DNA from 3 places in the Pseudomonas sp. C11 genome. Region 2 is predicted to be linked to each of the others. Evidence: riboswitches for the same ligand, from Rfam matches in the RefSeq annotation. Region 2 holds a riboswitch; each other region holds the start of a gene.
What was found. A riboswitch is a leader RNA that binds a small molecule or an ion and turns the genes downstream of it on or off. The one in region 2 is predicted to bind cobalamin.

Region 1 (5,595 bases), on a different contig from region 2:
CCGCTTCATCCTTGATGCCATACCACTCGCCCTGTGGATAAAGGCTCGCAGTCGGGCCCAGGTCGCAGGGGAACTGGCACTGGCTGCGGGTGATATGCACACCGCCCTCGCACTCCAGCTTGCCGGCGGCCTTGAGCCGCTGACGCAGGGTTTTCCAAAGGCCCAGCGCGCCCTTGCGCGTGCAGCGCGGGCCGTTGCACAGCAGCAGGCGCTGCGCATGCGGCGGGATCTGCGACCAGGCATGGTGTTCCGGCACGGCTGGCACGTCGCTGCAGGGGATATGCGCTTCACGGCGTTCGAGCAACGCGCCCAGGCCATCGAGCCAGGTGTCTTCCATGGCGGTGCAGACCACGAACACCTCGCTCCCATTACCGCGTTCGGCAATGCACTCGCGCAACCAGTCACGGTGCGCGGCATCGGCGCGCGGTTCCAGGTCGACCAGCAGCAGCGGGCGTGGCGCGTTATCGATGGCGTGCCAGAAACCGTCCTGCTCGGTGTCATGCAGATGCGCCTCGCCCAGCAGCGTTTCGATGCGCTGCTGCAGGCGCTCGGACGATGCACCACGCCCCAGGCCGGGGCCGATGAACAGGATGCGGGCGTAAGGGGTTTGGCTCATGACAGTCTCCAAAACGGGGCGGCAGTCTAGCAGCGCAACGGCAAGCTTAGGGCGGGTGCAACCCGCTAGACCGACATTGGCGGGTTTCACCCGCCCTACAGGAGCAGCGCCTCGCCCCAGGCATCCAACTCGGTGAACTCGCGCGTCACCACTGGCAATGGCAGGCGGCGTGGCGTCAAGCGTAGGGCGGGTGTAACCCGCCGGGCCGACGTTGGCGGGTTTCACCCGCCCTACAGGGGCAGCGCTTCGCAGAGGGCGTCCAACTCCGCAAACTCACGCGTCACCACCGGCAATTCGGGACGACGCAACAGCAGCACCGGCAGGCCCAACTCTCGCGCCACCTGCAGCTTCGGCTCGGTGGACGCGCTGCCGCTGTTCTTGCTGATCAGCACGTCGCAGCGGATGCGGGCGAACAGTGCACGCTCCTCGTCCAGGGAGAACGGCCCACGCGCGCCGATGATCTCAGCACGCGGCGGCGCCGGTTCGGCCTGCAGGCAACGTACCGTCCAGTGCTGGTGCTCAGGAATCTCATGCAGATGCGCCAGCGGCTCGCGTCCGGAGGTGAAGAAGGGCCGTTCGAATAGTGCCAGTGCGCGGGTCAGTTCATCCCAGCCGTCCACCTCGCGCCAGTCATCCTCCCCGCCTGGCTGCCAGCCAGGGCGACGCAGCGCCCAGCAGGGCACGCCGACGATTTCGGCGGCGCGGGCGGCGTTATGGCTGATCTGCGCGGCGTAGGGGTGGGTCAGATCCAGCAGCAGTTCGATGCCTTCGTCGGCGATAAAGGCGGCCAGTCCTTCGGCGCCGCCAAAACCGCCGACGCGCACACGGCAGGCGAGGTCGTCCGGCACGCGGCCCAGCCCAGCCAGGCTGTAGACCGTCTCCGGCCCCAGCCGACGCGCCAGGCGCAGCGCCTCGGTGGTGCCGCCGAGCAGCAGGATCCGCGCACTCACGGCTTGCGCACCGTCAGCAGGGTGATCGGCAGCGCCGCGCGCCAGGTGTCGAAACCACCCAGCGGCTGCGCCTGGGCCACGGTCAGACGCAGCATCTCGCCGCCGTGCTGCTCGCGAAAACTTACCAGCGCCGCCTCGCTCTGGATGGTCACGGCATTGGCCAGCAGACGCCCGCCCGGCTTGAGCGCAGCCCAGCAATCCTCCAGCACACCGGGCACGGTGACGCCGCCGCCGATAAAGATCGCATCCGGTGCAGGCAGCCCAGCCAGCGCCTCGGGCGCATGCCCGGCGACCAGTTGCAGACCGGGTACACCGAGCGTGTCGCGATTGTGGCGAATGTGTTCCTGGCGCCCCTCGTTGGCCTCGATGGCGATAGCGCGGCAAGCCGGGTGCGCACGCATCCACTCGATGCCGATGGAGCCGCAGCCGGCGCCAACGTCCCACAGCAGCTCACCAGGCAGCGGCGCCAGGCGTGCCAGGGTGACCGCGCGTACGTCGCGCTTGGTCAGTTGCCCGTCGTGGCGATAGGCGTCGTCCGGCAGGCCGCAGGTCGGCGGCAGCAGTTGTGCCCCGGCATCGGCCAGACATTCCACCGCCAGCAGGTTGAGGTCGGCGCCCCGTGGCAGGTTCCAGCTCGCGGCCAGACTATCAACACGGCGCTCCTCGGGGCCGCCAAGGTGCTCCAGCAAAGTCAGACGACTGGCACCGAAACCGCGGGCGCACAGGGCTTCGGCGACCTGCGCGGGGGTGTCACCATCGGCGCTCAATACCAGCAGGCGCATGCCGGGAAACAGTTTGCCTTTGAGCGTGGCCAGGGGCCGCCCGACCAGCGAAACCACCTCCACTTCCTGCAACGGCCAGCCCAGACGCGCGGCCGCCAGGGACACCGAGGACGGCGCGGGTAATACCAGCAGCTCGTCGGCGGCAACCTGGCGCGCCAGACTGGCACCGACGCCATAGAACATCGGATCACCACTGGCCAGCACGCACACCGCCTCGCCGCGCCGCGCCAGCAGCGGCCCAAGGTCGAAGGGGCTCGGCCAGGTTTCCCGCTCGCCACTGATGCACGGCGGCAGCAGCGCCAGTTGCCGTGGCGCGCCAACGATGCGCGTGGCCGCCAGCAGGGCGCGGCGCGCGGCCTTGCCGAGGCCGGAGTAGCCGTCTTCGCCGATGCCGACCAGGGTCAACCAGGGTTTCATCCAATGTCCTCGCACGGGCCCGACGGAGCGCCTGTCCGCGCTCCGGGCAAAGCGGGCATAATACAGGCTTCGTCGGTGCCCTTGAGTCGATACGACTCCGCAACGGGCCTAAGAGGGAACACGGCTAAACCGTGGCTGCCCCCGCAACTGTAAACAGCGAGTCTGCTGCACCCACGCCACTGGATGTCCGGGAAGGCCGCAACAGACCAAGACCTGTCAGCCAGGAGACCTGCCGACGAACGCTGGTCGCGAGTGCCAACATCGGGCGGGGTGTACCGATGCCATGGAATCCCCTGTGGATTTCGCTGGTTTGGTCGCCGCGTCGTTATCCACAGGTGATCCTTTGCCCGCATCCGTCCGCCCTTCCGCCTGCCCCGGCCTGCTGCGCATCGTGCCTGCGCTGGACGGCGGCATCTGCCGGGTCAAACTGCCCGGCGGCGTGCTGCGCAGCACCCAGGCGCGGGCGATTGCCGAGGCCGCGCTGCACAAGGCCAGCGGCGTACTGGAGCTGACCAACCGCAGCAACCTGCAGATTCGTGGCGTGCTACCCGGCCAGGAAGCACCGCTGATCGATGCCCTGCTCGCTGCCGGGCTCGGCCCGCGCGTGGCCGCCGCCGATGACGTGCGCAACCTGATGCTCAGCCCCGCCGCCGGCCTCGACCCGCAGGCGCGGATGGATGTGCGGCCACTGGCCAGCCAGTTGCTCGACCTGTTGCAGGACACCCCGGCGCTACATGCCCTTTCGCCCAAGTTCGCCCTGCAACTGGACGGCGGCGAAGCCCTGGCCATGCGCGAACACCCGCACGACCTGTGGCTGGCCGCTGAGAACGAGCAGCACTTGCTGCTGGGCCTGGCTGGCTGCCCCGGCGACACGCCGCTGGTACGCATCGAAGCGTCACAAGCGCTCGAAGTGGTACGCGAACTCCTGCTGCTGTTCCTCGAACGCGCCACGCCAGAACAATCCCGCATGCGCCATTTGCTGGCGCAGATCACACCCAGCGAGCTGCTGCAGCAATTGCAGGCCCGGCTGGCCTTTCCCCTGCAGCCTGCTGCTAACCCTCGGCAGCCCGCCGTTGTTCACCAGAGTGCGCCGGCAGGGATTTATCCACAGGCGCAGACCGGCCTGTGCATGGTGGTAGCAGGTGCGCAGTTGGGCCGGTTGCACGCCGAACAGTTGCTGACGCTCGCAGAGCTCAGCGAGCGATTGGGCGACAGCGAGCTGCACCTGACACCCTGGCAGGGCGTGCTGCTGGGCAACGTGGCGAAGGAAAGGGCTGACGAATTACTGGCCGCACTGAGCGAACTGGACCTTCTGCCCCATCTCGACGAACCGCTGCTCGGCCTGGTCGCCTGTACCGGCTCGGCGGCGTGCGCGCGCGGCCTGGCCGACAGCAAGCACCACGCCCTGCATCTGGCCGAGCTGCTGCGCGCAAACGGCGCGCGCCCACAGGTGCACTTAAGCGCCTGCCCACGCAGTTGCGCCAGCGCCCGCGTGCAGCCCTACACCCTTTTGGCCAGCACGCCCGACCACTACCAGCTCTATCAACGCACGCCCGAGGCGCCCGGTTTCGGCCGTCTGCTGGTGCCGGCCATGACCATCGACGAGGCCGGCGCCTGGTTCGCCCGCCAACACCCCGCAGGAAAACCCGATGCTTGATTACATCCGCGACGGCCAGGAAATCTACCGCCGCTCCTTCGCCACCATTCGCGCCGAGGCCAACCTCGACGGCATTCCCGCCGACCTGGAAAAACTCGCCGTACGGGTGATCCACGCCTGCGGCATGGTCGATGTGGTCGAGGATCTGCGCTTCTCCCCCGGCGCCGGTGCAGCGGGAAGTGCCGCGCTGCTGGCCGGTGCGCCAATCCTCTGCGATGCACGCATGGTCGCCGAGGGCATCACCCGCCCGCGCCTGCCGGCGAATAACAAGGTGATCTGCACCCTGCACGACGCCGGCGTACCGGAACTGGCCCGCGAAGTCGGCAACACCCGCTCGGCGGTAGCCCTGGAGCACTGGCGCGAACACCTGGAAGGCAGCGTGGTGGTGATCGGCAACGCGCCCACCGCGCTGTTCTACCTGCTGGAAATGCTCGATGCCGGGGCGCCGAAACCGGCGCTGATCATCGGCATGCCGGTGGGCTTTATCGGTGCTGCGGAATCGAAAGATGCGCTGGCCGCAGACAGCCGTGGCGTGCCCTACGTCATCGTCCGTGGCCGTCGCGGCGGCAGCGCCATGGCGGTGGCCGCGGTCAACGCCCTCGCCTCGGAGGTGGAATGATGGCTGGCCGTCTACTTGGCCTCGGCGTCGGCCCCGGCGACCCCGAGCTGCTTACCCTCAAGGCGCTGCGCCTGCTCAAAGGCGCGCCAGTGGTGGCCTACTTCGTGGCCAAGGCCAAGCACAACGCCGGCCATGGCGGTAATGCTTTCGGCATCATCGAGCAGCATCTGGACGCCGCCCAGCAGCGCCTGCCGCTGGTCTACCCGGTGACCACCGAGAAGCTCGCCCCGCCGCTGTCCTACGAGGATGTGATCGCCGACTTCTACGACACCTGTGCCGAGCAGATCGCCCAATTGCTGGACGATGGCCAGGACGTGGCGGTGATCTGCGAAGGCGACCCGTTCTTCTACGGCTCCTACATGTACCTGCACGACCGTCTGGCCGAGCGCTACGAGGTTGAGGTGGTGCCTGGCGTGTGCTCGATGCTCGGCTGCGCCTCGGTGCTCGGCACGCCGCTGGTGTATCGCAACCAGAGCTTGAGCGTGCTCTCCGGCGTGCTGCCGGAAGACGAACTGGAACAACGCCTGCGCGACGCCGAAGCGGCGGTGGTGATG
Region 2 (5,595 bases):
TCACACCAGTGAAGCGCGCATCGACCGCGATCAGGCGCTGCGCCAGCGCATCCTCGATTGCGCCCTTAAGCGCGTGGTCGAGGGCGGCTTCGCCTCCCTCACCATGCAGGCGCTGGCCGGCGATGTCGGCATCGCCACCGGCAGTCTGTACCGCCACTTTCGCAGCAAGGGCGAACTGGCGGCAGAAGTGTTCGCCACGGCCAGCCAGCGAGAGGTCGATGCCCTGGCCGCTGCGCTGCGTGGTTCCGGCAGCGCGGCCGAGCGCTTGCGCCTGGGGCTCGAGCAGTTCGCGGCGAGGGCCTGGCAAAGCCGCCGCCTGGGTTTTGCCCTGATTGCCGAACCGGTCGACCCGGAAGTCGACGAGCAGCGCCTGCTCTATCGCGAAGCCTATGCCGAACTGTTCGTCGATCTGCTCGGCGAGGGCGTTCGTGCTGGCGAGTTTCGCATCGAGCAACTCGGCCTCACCGCCGCCTGCCTGGTCGGCGCCATCGCCGAAGCCTTGATCGGGCCGCTGTCGCCACCCGCCCGGGCGGCGCGCGAAGCCGGACATGTCGGCCTCACTCTGGATCAGGTCAGTGCCAGCCTAGCCACCTTCTGCCTGCGCGCCGTCGGCGCCGAGGACTCCACGCGATGAAACCCAGCCTGCACGCCGAAACTCATGAGGTGTTCAACCAGGTGCCGAGCCTGGACGGCGCCAATCTCTATCGCCTCGACCTGCCATTGCAGGAGTGGACTCGTCGTTATGACGGGGCCTGGGCCTACGAACGCCTGAGTGCCTACGGCGCATTGGCCGGCGGCACGCTGATGCAGGCCGGCTTTCTCGCCAACGAGAACAAACCGGTGTTCAAGAGTCATGATCGCTACGGCAACCGCATCGACCTGGTGGAGTTCCATCCGGCCTATCACGAACTGATGCGCACGGCGGTCGAGCATGGTCTGCCTTCGTTGCCCTGGGCCGATCCGCGTGCCGGCGCGCATGTCGCCCGTGCCGGCCTGACCTACCTGCACAGCCAGGCCGAGGCCGCCAGTGGCTGCCCGCTGACCATGACCTTTGCCGCCGTGCCGGCCATTCGCCTGCAGCCCAACGTGGCCGAGCAGTGGCTGCCGAAGATCCTCTCCAGCCAGTACGACCCGCGCAACCTGCCGATGGAGCAGAAAACCGGCGTCACCATCGGCATGGCCATGACCGAGAAACAGGGCGGCACCGACGTGCGTGCCAACACCACCCGCGCCTACGCCATCGGTCTTGGCGGGCCGGGGCAGGGCTACGAGCTGGTCGGCCACAAATGGTTCTGCTCGGCGCCGATGTGCGACGCCTTCCTCACCCTGGCCTACACCGACAAGGGCCTGTCGTGCTTTCTGCTGCCGCGTCATCGCCCGGACGGCACGCGCAACCAGTTCTACATCCAGCGCCTGAAGAACAAGCTGGGCAACTGGGCCAACGCCTCCAGCGAGGTGGAATACCGTGGCGCCTTCGCCTGGATGCTCGGCGAGGAAGGACGCGGCGTGCCGACCATCATCGAGATGGTGGCCATGACCCGCTTCGACTGCATGGTCGGCTCCAGTAGCCTGATGCGCCAGGCCCTGACCCAGGCCGCGCACCACTGCGCGCACCGTCAGGTGGGCGGCAAGCGGCTCGCCGACCAGCCACTGATGCAGAACGTGCTCGCCGACCTGGCGCTGGAGAGCGAAGCCGCGCTGGCGCTGTGCATGCGCATGGGCCGCGCGCTCGACCACTCGCATGATGCGCAGGAAGACAAGTTCGCCCGCCTGGTCACCGCCGTGGGCAAATACTGGATCTGCAAGCGCGCCCCGGAAATGATCTACGAGGCCAGCGAGTGCATGGGCGGTGCCGGTTACGTCGAGGACACCATCATGCCGCGCCTTTACCGCGAGGCGCCGGTCAACTCTATCTGGGAGGGCTCCGGCAACGTGCAATGCCTGGACGTGCTGCGCGCTCTGTCCAAGGAGCCGGGCGTTCTCGATGCGCTGTTCAATGAGCTGGGCGACGGCCACGGAGATGCCCGCCTCAGGGCGCATATTCAGCGCCTTAAAGCCGATTTTGCCGATACCGCCGATATCCAGTATCGCGCCCGCCAACTCACCGAGGATATGGCCGTGGCACTGCAGGCCAAGCTGCTGCTGGAGGCCGGCAACGCCACCGTCTCAGATGCCTTTATCGCCAGCCGCCTGGAAGGCCGTGGACGGGTCTACGGCACTCTGCCGCGAGGTGTCGACGTCGAGGCGTTGCTGGCGCGTAGCACGCCGAATCTGCTTTGATTCTTGAGCGATCTTTAACAAGGAAAAGTTGGTGGATTTTTAGCGGCTGATTTTTCCCTTTGGGATAGTTGGTCGTACTAAACGTGTTCCCCGCGCCAACAGGGATGAGCCAACCGCGCCAGCCCGGCGCGCTGTTTTTTAGCCCAGCAGGCGAGTAATCTGACGGCCGATGGTTCTGCGTGCACCTACGTGACGCGGATGAAAAGGGAACAGGGTGCGGCGAGTCTCGCCAATGCCCTGGCTGCCCCCGCAACTGTAAGCGGCGAACGATGCCCTCATGCCACTGACTCCGGTCGGGAAGGCGGGCGAAGTGCCAAGCCGTGAGCCAGGAGACCTGCCATCGAATCCATCGATCCTCCAACTCGTCGCGCGGTGGGCGCGGCCAAGGAACTTGCATGCATATCGAACCCGGTGTCGTCGAAGGCGCCAAGATTTTCCTCAGCTACGCAACCGCAGTCGGTGCCTTTGGCCTGACCGCCAAACTGGCGCGCGATGCCATTCGCGACAACGGCGGGGCGACCGCCCTGGCGCTGCGCAGCCTGCTGACCACCGCGCTGGTGTTCTGCTTCTTCGAGGTATTCCCGCACCATGCGGTTGGCGTTTCCGAGGTGCACCTGATCCTCGGCTCCACCTTGCTCCTGCTGTTCGGCGCCGGTGCCACGGCCGTCGGTCTGGCCGCTGGCCTGCTGCTGCAAGGGCTGTTGTTCGCCCCATTCGACCTGCCGCAGTACGGCATGAACGTCACCACGTTGCTGGTGCCGCTGTGGGCCATCAGTGTGCTGGCCAAACGGATCGTCGCGCCCGGTACCGCCTATGTCGACCTGTCCTACAAGCAGGCGCTGGCGCTGTCGACCGCCTATCAGGGCGGTATCGTCGCCTGGGTCGGCTTCTGGGCCTTCTACGGCCATGGCTTTACCAGTGATAACCTGGCCGCCGTGGGCAGCTTCGGCCTGGCCTACATGAGCGTGATTCTGGTCGAGCCGCTGATCGACCTGGGCGTGCTGGCTGGTGCCAAGGCGCTGGCGCGTTTCAGCCGAGGCCCGCTGTTCAACGTGCGTTTGCACCAGGCGGCAGCCTGATCCAGAGCGCGGTGACCGATGCGCTCGGTCGCCGCGCTATGTTTTGCCATGAGGTTGCAGGCAAGATAGGGGCGTTCGTTCTGCCAGGAAGATGCCTGTGAAAGCCTGTTCCGATGATTTTATCGTTGCCCATACCCCCGAAGAGGCGGTTGATCGCCTTGCCGCGTTGCACCAGGAAGCCACCGGTGCCCTGAGCCACGCGCTCAAGCGCTACCTCAAGGAGCGCATCCGTCCGGATGCCAGCGAGCACTGCCTGTTCCGCTACCCCGAACTGCGCCTGACCTACCTGTGCCAGGGCGAAGTGCCGACCACCGTGCGCGCCTACGCCAAGGTGCAGATCCCAGGTACCTACGCGATCACCGTGACCCAGCCGGCTGCCTTCCGCAAATACCTGCTGGAGCAGCTGCGCCCATTGATGAACGACTTCACCGTGCGGGTGGAGGTCGGTCGCAGTCAGCAGAACATTCCTTACCCGTACGTGGTCGAGGGCGGCGATGAGCTGGCCGGCAGTGGCGTGACCGCCGCTGAGCTGGCGCGGGTATTCCCCAGTACCGACCTGTCCGCCGCCACCGACGGCACCGCCGACGGTCTGTACGACTGGGAGAACATCGACCCGCTGCCGCTGGCGCTGTTCGACGCGGCGCGTACCGACTTCTCGCTCAAGCGCATCCAGCACTACACCGGCAGCGACTGGCGCCATGTGCAGCCCTGGATTCTGCTGACCAACTATCACCGTTACGTCGACCAGTTCATCCGCCATGGCCTTGATATGCTGGTGGGCGCCTCGCGCTTCACCCGCATGGTGCTGCCCGGCAACGTGGTGATCGAGCGCGGCATGAACGAAGGCGAGATGCAGGCGATCATCGAGAACGTGGTCTGGCACCGCTACCAGATGCCGGCCTACCACCTGCAGGCCGAAGATGGTCATGGCGTGACCCTGGTCAACATCGGCGTCGGCCCGTCCAACGCCAAGAACATCACCGACCACCTGGCCGTGCTGCGCCCGCACTGCTGGCTGATGATCGGCCACTGTGGCGGCCTGCGTCAGTCGCAGACCATCGGCGATTACGTGTTGGCCCACGCCTACATGCGCCGCGACGGCATCCTCGACCGCGTGCTGCCACCGCACATCCCGCTGCCAGCGCTGGCCGAAGTGCAGCAGGCGCTGCAGGAAGCGGCCAAGCAGGTGACGGGCGAGCAGGGCGATGAGCTGAAGAAGCGCCTGCGTACCGGCACCGTACTGACCTACGACGATCGCAACTGGGAGCTGCGCTGGGCGCAGGAGCGCCCGTTGATCAACCTGTCGCGTGCGGTGGCGGTGGACATGGAGAGCGGCACCATCGCCGCGCAAGGCTATCGCCTGCGGGTGCCCTACGGCACGCTGCTTTGCGTGTCGGACAAGCCGTTGCACAGCGAGATCAAGCTGCCCGGTGCGGCCGGTGCCTTCTACGAGCGCGCCGTGACCCAGCACCTGCATATTGGCATCGCCGCGCTGGAGCTGATGCGCAGCCAGCTCGACTCGCTGCATTCGCGCAAGCTGCGTAGCTTCGACGAGCCGCCGTTCCGTTGATAAGCAGGGCGTGGCCTGACGCACAGTCTGGTCACGCCCCGGCGGCACTGATTAGCGCGCTGGTTTAGACTCGCCCTCGTCATGGACGAACGAGGCGATACACATGGAACAGGCACGTCTGCTGCTCACCGCGCTGTGGGAACCCTTCAGCTTTTTCAGTCTTTTCCTCTACACCGGCCTGGCCCTGCTGCTCGGTGCGGTTGCGGGTCTGTTGCTGGCGCTAAAGCTGCACCGATTGGGCTGGCTGGCGCGCAATAACCGCTGGCACCACTGGCTGCTCAAACTCTACTTTCTGCTGTTGCCGCTGGCCGGAGGGTTTCTCGGTTTCCAGGGCGGATTGCTGTATGGCAGCCAGCAGCAGATCAATCGCCATCTCGACAGCTACGCACCCATGGTGCAGGAGCTTGCTGATGGCGTCTGGAGCGATTTCCAGGCCTATGTCGAAGCGCAGGGCCAACAGGGCACCCTGGCGGTGCGCGATGCCAGCGTGCAGGAGGTGCTCAACCAGTTGGCGCTGGACTACCTGCGCAGCGAACGGCTGCTGGAGGCCGAGGCCCGTGCCGATGCCTCGACCGCCGAGCGCATTGCCTTCGACCTGTTCGACCGTCTGCGCGCCAGCCTGCTAGGCAAGGCGATTGGCGAGATGGCGGTAGAGAAAACCGCCCG
Region 3 (5,595 bases), on a different contig from region 2:
GCTGATGTCGGTCGTGGTGCCGACCATGCGCAGTGCCTTGCCGCTGCGGTCGCGTTCCACCACCTTGCCACGGCTGCGCACCCAGAGGTAATGACCGTCGCGGTGACGGATGCGGTGCTCGACCTCGTAGGCTTCGGTGCGTTGTTCCAGGTGGTCGATTATGGTGGCCTGAACGCGGGCGAGATCGTCCGGATGGATGCGTTTGTAGCTGTCGTGAATGTCGTCGCCGATTTCATGCTCGGCATAGCCGATCAACGCCTTCCAGCGTGGCGAGTAGTGAATGCGATCCTTGTTCAGGTCGCGATCCCAGATGCCGGTGTTACTGCCGTCGATGGCGAGCGCCATGCGTTGTTCCCGGCGCATCAGGGCTTGCTGTTCCCAGGTGATTGTCAGCAGCGTGTCGAGGCTGCTGACGATATCGCTCAGTGCCGTCTGATCGCTGTCATCGGGCGTTTGCGCGCGCTCGTGGAAAAGGCACAGCAAAGCCTTGCCGGCCGCCAGCGGGAGCAGGCTCAGGGCCTGCACGGAATCCGGCGGATCCATCCCGAGCTGACGGGCGATCGCTTGCCGATCTACGAGATGTCGTGCGGTTTCGGGCCACTGCCCTGGGTGCTGGGCGGGCGTATCGGCAAGTGGCTGTCCGCTGAACGCGACGACGTGAGCCTGATGCGGCGCTTTCTCCAGCACGAGCGCCGTGGAGGCATGCGTGTGCGTGCAGGCGAGCCGCAGCAGTGGCAAGCAGGCTTGCGCAAGAGGTGAATGCGACCCGTTGAAGGCAAACGTGAACAGCATTGGGACTCCACGTTCGTGAAAATGGGTGGCGCGAATAGGGGTTCAGGATTTGGTGCGAGCGGAATCTGCCGTCGCGCGCAGGCTTTGAGTTCGGTTATGGGCATTAGTTTAGGCGCGAGGGCGCATTGTGCCATTAATCCGGGTGCATGGGCGGAGACGGCGCAGCGCCGAAGATTGACGCGCAGCCCTGCCAGCCTCTACCCTGCGCGCCTTGCTTCAGGTGCCCCGCGTCGCTGTAACCGGCGACCGAGGGGGGAAACAGGGAAGCCGGTGCGCATGCCGGCGCTGCCCCCGCAACGGTAGGTGAGTCAAACGCCGCTTCAGGCCACTGTGCAAGGCACGGGAAGGCGCGGCGGGGTGCCATTGGCGTCGCTCACGAGCCCGGAGACCGGCCTGTCGCAGTTTCACGGCATCGCGGAGGGCGCTGTCCGGCTTACGCCCCGGTTCAACCGGGGCGTTCGTGTTTGCGTCTTCCGCCTGCCTGACCAGCCACCAGCGCCTGGAGACGTCGCGTGCACTCGCATGCTTCCTCACCATCGTCGCACCTTCGAATGACGGTGCCGGCGCCTGATGTACGGGAACACAGCATGAGCGAATCCGCCGAACGCGATGCCCGCCACAAGGCGCGCATGCAGCGCAAGAAAGCCCTGATCGACGAGAAGATTGCCCAGGCCCAGGATGAATATGGCCTGTTGCTGGTGCATAGCGGCAATGGCAAGGGCAAGAGCAGCAGTGCCTTCGGTATGGTCGCGCGTGCCCTCGGTCACGGCATCAAGGTTGGTGTGGTGCAGTTCATCAAGGGCGCGGCCAGCACCGGCGAAGAAACCTTCTTTCGCCGCTTCCCCGAGGAAGTCAGCTATCACGTGATGGGCGAGGGCTTCACCTGGGAAACCCAGGATCGCCAGCGCGACATCGCCAAGGCGCAGGAGGCATGGGCCGTGGCCCGGCGCCTGCTCAGCGATGAATCCGTTGGCCTGGTGGTGCTGGATGAGCTGAACATCGCCCTCAAGCACGGCTATCTCGAACTGGACGCGGTGCTGGCCGATATCGAGGCCCGGCCACTGCTGCAGCACGTGGTGGTGACCGGCCGGGGCGCCTTGCCGGGGATGATCGAGGCGGCCGATACGGTCACCGAGATGAGCCTGGTCAAGCATGCCTTCAAATCCGGGGTGAAGGCGCAAAAAGGCATCGAATTCTGATGACGACACGTCACTGCCCGGCGCTGCTGATCGCCGCGCCGGCGTCCGGCCAGGGCAAGACCACCGTTACCGCAGCGCTGGCGCGCCTGCACACCCGGCAGGGGCGCAAGGTGCGGGTGTTCAAATGCGGCCCGGACTTTCTCGACCCGATGATCCACGCCCGTGCCAGCGGCGCGCCGGTGTATCAGCTCGATCTGGCCATGGTCGGCGAGGCGGAGAGCCGTCGTCTGCTGTGGCAGGCCGCTGGCGAGGCCGATCTGATTCTGATCGAAGGGGTGATGGGCCTGTTCGACGGCAAACCCTCGGCCGCCGACTTGGCGCGCCACTTCGGTGTGCCGGTGCTGGGGGTGATCGATGGTGCGGCGATGGCGCAGACCTTCGGCGCGCTGGCCCATGGCCTGGCCACCTTTCAGCCGGATCTGCCCTTTGCCGGTGTGCTGGGCAACCGCGTTGCCAGTAGCCGTCATGGCGATATCCTGCGTGATGCCCTGCCGTCGAGCATTCGCTGGTTCGGCGCCTTGCCGCGCAGCGCCGCGGTGGAGTTACCCAGCCGCCATCTGGGCCTGGTGCAGGCGGGCGAGTTGGCGGATCTGGATGCGCGCCTGGACGCCGCCGCCGATGCGTTGGCGGCCAGTGCCGATGTCGATCTGCCGCCAGCGGTGAGCTTTGCTGCGCCGCAGATCGACGAGCCTGCGCCCCTGTTGAACGGTGTGCGCATCGGCGTGGCGCACGATGCCGCGTTCGCCTTCCTGTATCAGGCCAACCTCGACCTGCTGCAGGTGCTCGGCGCCGAGCTGTGCTACTTCTCGCCGCTGGCCGATAGCGAGCTGCCCGAGGTGGACAGCCTTTACCTGCCCGGCGGCTATCCCGAGCTGTACCTGGCCGAGCTGGAAGCCAATCAGGCCATGGCGGCGGCGATCCATGCCCATCATCAGGCCGGCAAACCGTTGCTCGCCGAATGTGGCGGCATGCTCTATCTGCTCGACGAGTTACGGGACAAACAAGGAGCCAGCGGGCGCATGCTCGGTCTGCTGGCCGGCAGCGCCGCGTTGCAACCGCGCCTGACTGCGCTGGCCTTGCAGGCAGTGACGCTACCGGAAGGCGAGCTGCGTGGGCATAGCTACCATCATTCGCGCCTGGACAGCCCGCTAGAGCCGCTGGCGCTCGGTCGCTGCCCGAATGGCAAGCCAGTGGCCGAAGCGGTCTATCGTCTCGGCCGGCTGACCGCCAGCTACATCCACTTCTATTTGCCGTCCAACCCGGAGGCGGCCGCCGCGCTGCTGCGCCCATGAGCGAGCACGCGTTCAGCCCCGAGGAGCGCGCGGCGGTGTACCGCGCCATCGCCGAGCGTCGCGACATGCGTCATTTCGCCGGTGGCGAGGTGCCGCCCGAGGTTCTGGCGCGCCTGCTCGAAGCGGCGCACCACGCGCCCAGCGTTGGGTTGATGCAGCCCTGGCGCTTTTTGCGTATCAGCGATCCGCAACTGCGTGAGGCGGCTCATGCGTTGGTGGAGGCCGAGCGGGTGCGTACCGCCGAAGCCTTGGGCGAGCGCAGCGACGCGTTCATGCGCCTGAAGGTCGAGGGCATTCGTGATTGCGCCGAGCTGCTGGCCGTGGCGCTGATGGACGGGCGCGAAGCGCATATCTTCGGCCGACGAACGCTGCCGGAAATGGATATGGCCTCGGTCGCCTGCGCCATTCAGAATCTGTGGCTGGCCGCGCGGGCCGAAGGGCTGGGGCTGGGCTGGGTGTCGTTGTTCGACCCAGAGGCGCTGGCCGAGTTGCTGGGCATGCCGGCAGGCAGCAAACCGGTGGCGCTGCTGTGCCTGGGGCCGGTGCAGGCCTTCTATGAGAAGCCCATGCTGGTGGAAGAGGGCTGGGCCACGCCGCGCCCACTGAGCGAGTTGCTGTTCGAGAATCGATGGGGAGAGCAGGGTGACTGAACGATGAGCCTGGCGCTGATCACCTGTGCCGGCGTGGCACTGGATGCCGTGTTGGGCGAACCGCGCCGTGCGCATCCGCTAGTGGCCTTCGGGCGTCTGGCCGAGCGTCTGGAGCAACGTTTCAACCCGTCCGGTGGCGGCTGGCGCAGCCATGGCGTGACTGCCTGGTGCCTGGCGGTGTTGCCGCTGACCCTGCTGACCTGGCTGCTGGCGCATATCAGCGGGCTGAGCTGGGCGGTGGAAATCTTTGCCCTGTACTTCGCCCTTGGCCTGCGCAGCCTCTACGAGCACGCGCAACCGGTGGCGCAGGCGTTGCGCCTGGGCGATCTGCAACTGGCGCGTGAGCGCGTCGGCTGGATGGTCAGCCGCAATACGACAGCGTTGGACGTCTCCGGGGTGGCCCGCGCCGGTACCGAGTCGGTGCTGGAGAATGGCTCCGATGCCGTCTTCGCCGCCTTGTTCTGGTTCATCGTCGCCGGTGCGCCCGGCGTCGTGCTCTATCGCCTGAGCAACACCCTCGATGCCATGTGGGGCTACCGCAACGAACGTTTCGAGCGCTTCGGCTGGGCGGCGGCGAAGATCGATGATGTGCTCAACTACATTCCGGCGCGCCTGGTGGCGTTGACCTACGCATTGCTGGGGCGCACCGCCCTGGCGCTCAAGTGCTGGCGCAGGCAGGCGCCGCTGTGGGACAGTCCCAATGCTGGCCCGGTGATGGCTGCGGGAGCGGGCAGCCTGGGCGTGAGCCTGGGCGGGGCGGCGGAGTACCATGGTGAGCGCCATGAACGCCCGCAACTGGGCGAAGGCCCGGCGCCGCATGCGCGTGATATCGAGCGCGCCATGAACCGGGTGATCGGCGGCGTGGCGATATGGCTGGTATGCCTGCTGGCTTGGGAGGTGTTGGGTGCTTGAACATGGCGGTCGTCTGCGCGCAGCCGCGCAGCGCTATGGCATCGCGCTGGAGGACTGGCTGGATCTGTCCACGGGCGTCGCTCCCTATGGCTGGACGCTACCCTCGGTGCCGGCCGAAGCCTGGATGCGTCTGCCCGAAGTGAATGACGGCCTGGAAGCTGCAGCCCGTGATTACTATGGCGCCCCCGGTTTGCTACCCGTGGCGGGCTCGCAGGCCGCCATCCAGATGCTGCCGCGCCTGCGCAAACCCTGCAACGTTGGCATTCTCGCCCCTACTTATGCCGAGCATGGTGCGGCCTGGCGCCGTGAAGGGCATCGGGTCACCAAGCTCAGCGAAGGCTCTACGCATCGCGCCTTGCCGCAGCTCGACGTGCTGGTGGTGGTCAACCCGAACAACCCCACCGGGCGCCTGATCGAGCCGATACGCTTGCTCGACTGGCACCATGAGTTGGCCGAACGTGGCGGCTGGCTGGTGGTCGACGAAGCCTTCATGGATTGCACGCCGCAGCACAGCCTGGCGCCATTCAGCGACCTGCCTGGCCTGATCGTGCTGCGTTCGTTCGGCAAGTTCTTCGGCCTGGCCGGCATGCGTCTGGGCTTCGTTCTCGCAGCGCAGGCTTTGCTCGATGAGCTGGATGACTGGCTTGGCCCCTGGGCGGTCAGCGGTCCGGCGCGCAGCGTGGCGCTCAGCCTGCTGCGTGATGAGGCTGGTCAGTGCCTGCAGCGCGAGCGCCTGCTGGCCGACGGTGC

Region 1: another riboswitch for cobalamin. It lies ahead of cobG (precorrin-3B synthase); the one in region 2 lies ahead of VC352_RS16475 (energy-coupling factor ABC transporter permease).
Region 3: another riboswitch for cobalamin. It lies ahead of cobO (cob(I)yrinic acid a,c-diamide adenosyltransferase); the one in region 2 lies ahead of VC352_RS16475 (energy-coupling factor ABC transporter permease).

The regions. Positions count from the first base shown of each region.
Region 1 is NZ_JAWIIP010000007.1:234,640-240,234, reverse strand. It holds gene VC352_RS13565 ((2Fe-2S) ferredoxin domain-containing protein) at 1-616, opposite strand, end outside; gene VC352_RS13560 (cobalt-precorrin-6A reductase) at 847-1,566, opposite strand; gene cbiE (precorrin-6y C5,15-methyltransferase (decarboxylating) subunit CbiE) at 1,563-2,765, opposite strand; cobalamin riboswitch at 2,822-3,017, shown strand; gene cobG (precorrin-3B synthase) at 3,109-4,422, shown strand; gene VC352_RS13545 (precorrin-8X methylmutase) at 4,415-5,041, shown strand; gene VC352_RS13540 (precorrin-2 C(20)-methyltransferase) at 5,038-5,595, shown strand, end outside.
Region 2 is NZ_JAWIIP010000009.1:273,757-279,351, reverse strand. It holds gene VC352_RS16485 (TetR/AcrR family transcriptional regulator) at 1-634, shown strand, start outside; gene VC352_RS16480 (acyl-CoA dehydrogenase family protein) at 631-2,280, shown strand; cobalamin riboswitch at 2,434-2,637, shown strand; gene VC352_RS16475 (energy-coupling factor ABC transporter permease) at 2,676-3,359, shown strand; gene amn (AMP nucleosidase) at 3,457-4,929, shown strand; gene VC352_RS16465 (hypothetical protein) at 5,033-5,595, shown strand, end outside.
Region 3 is NZ_JAWIIP010000004.1:86,291-91,885, reverse strand. It holds gene VC352_RS08250 (diguanylate cyclase) at 1-525, opposite strand, end outside; gene VC352_RS08245 (hypothetical protein) at 565-759, shown strand; cobalamin riboswitch at 994-1,204, shown strand; gene cobO (cob(I)yrinic acid a,c-diamide adenosyltransferase) at 1,380-1,991, shown strand; gene VC352_RS08235 (cobyrinate a,c-diamide synthase) at 1,991-3,283, shown strand; gene bluB (5,6-dimethylbenzimidazole synthase) at 3,280-3,933, shown strand; gene cbiB (adenosylcobinamide-phosphate synthase CbiB) at 3,937-4,845, shown strand; gene cobD (threonine-phosphate decarboxylase CobD) at 4,838-5,595, shown strand, end outside.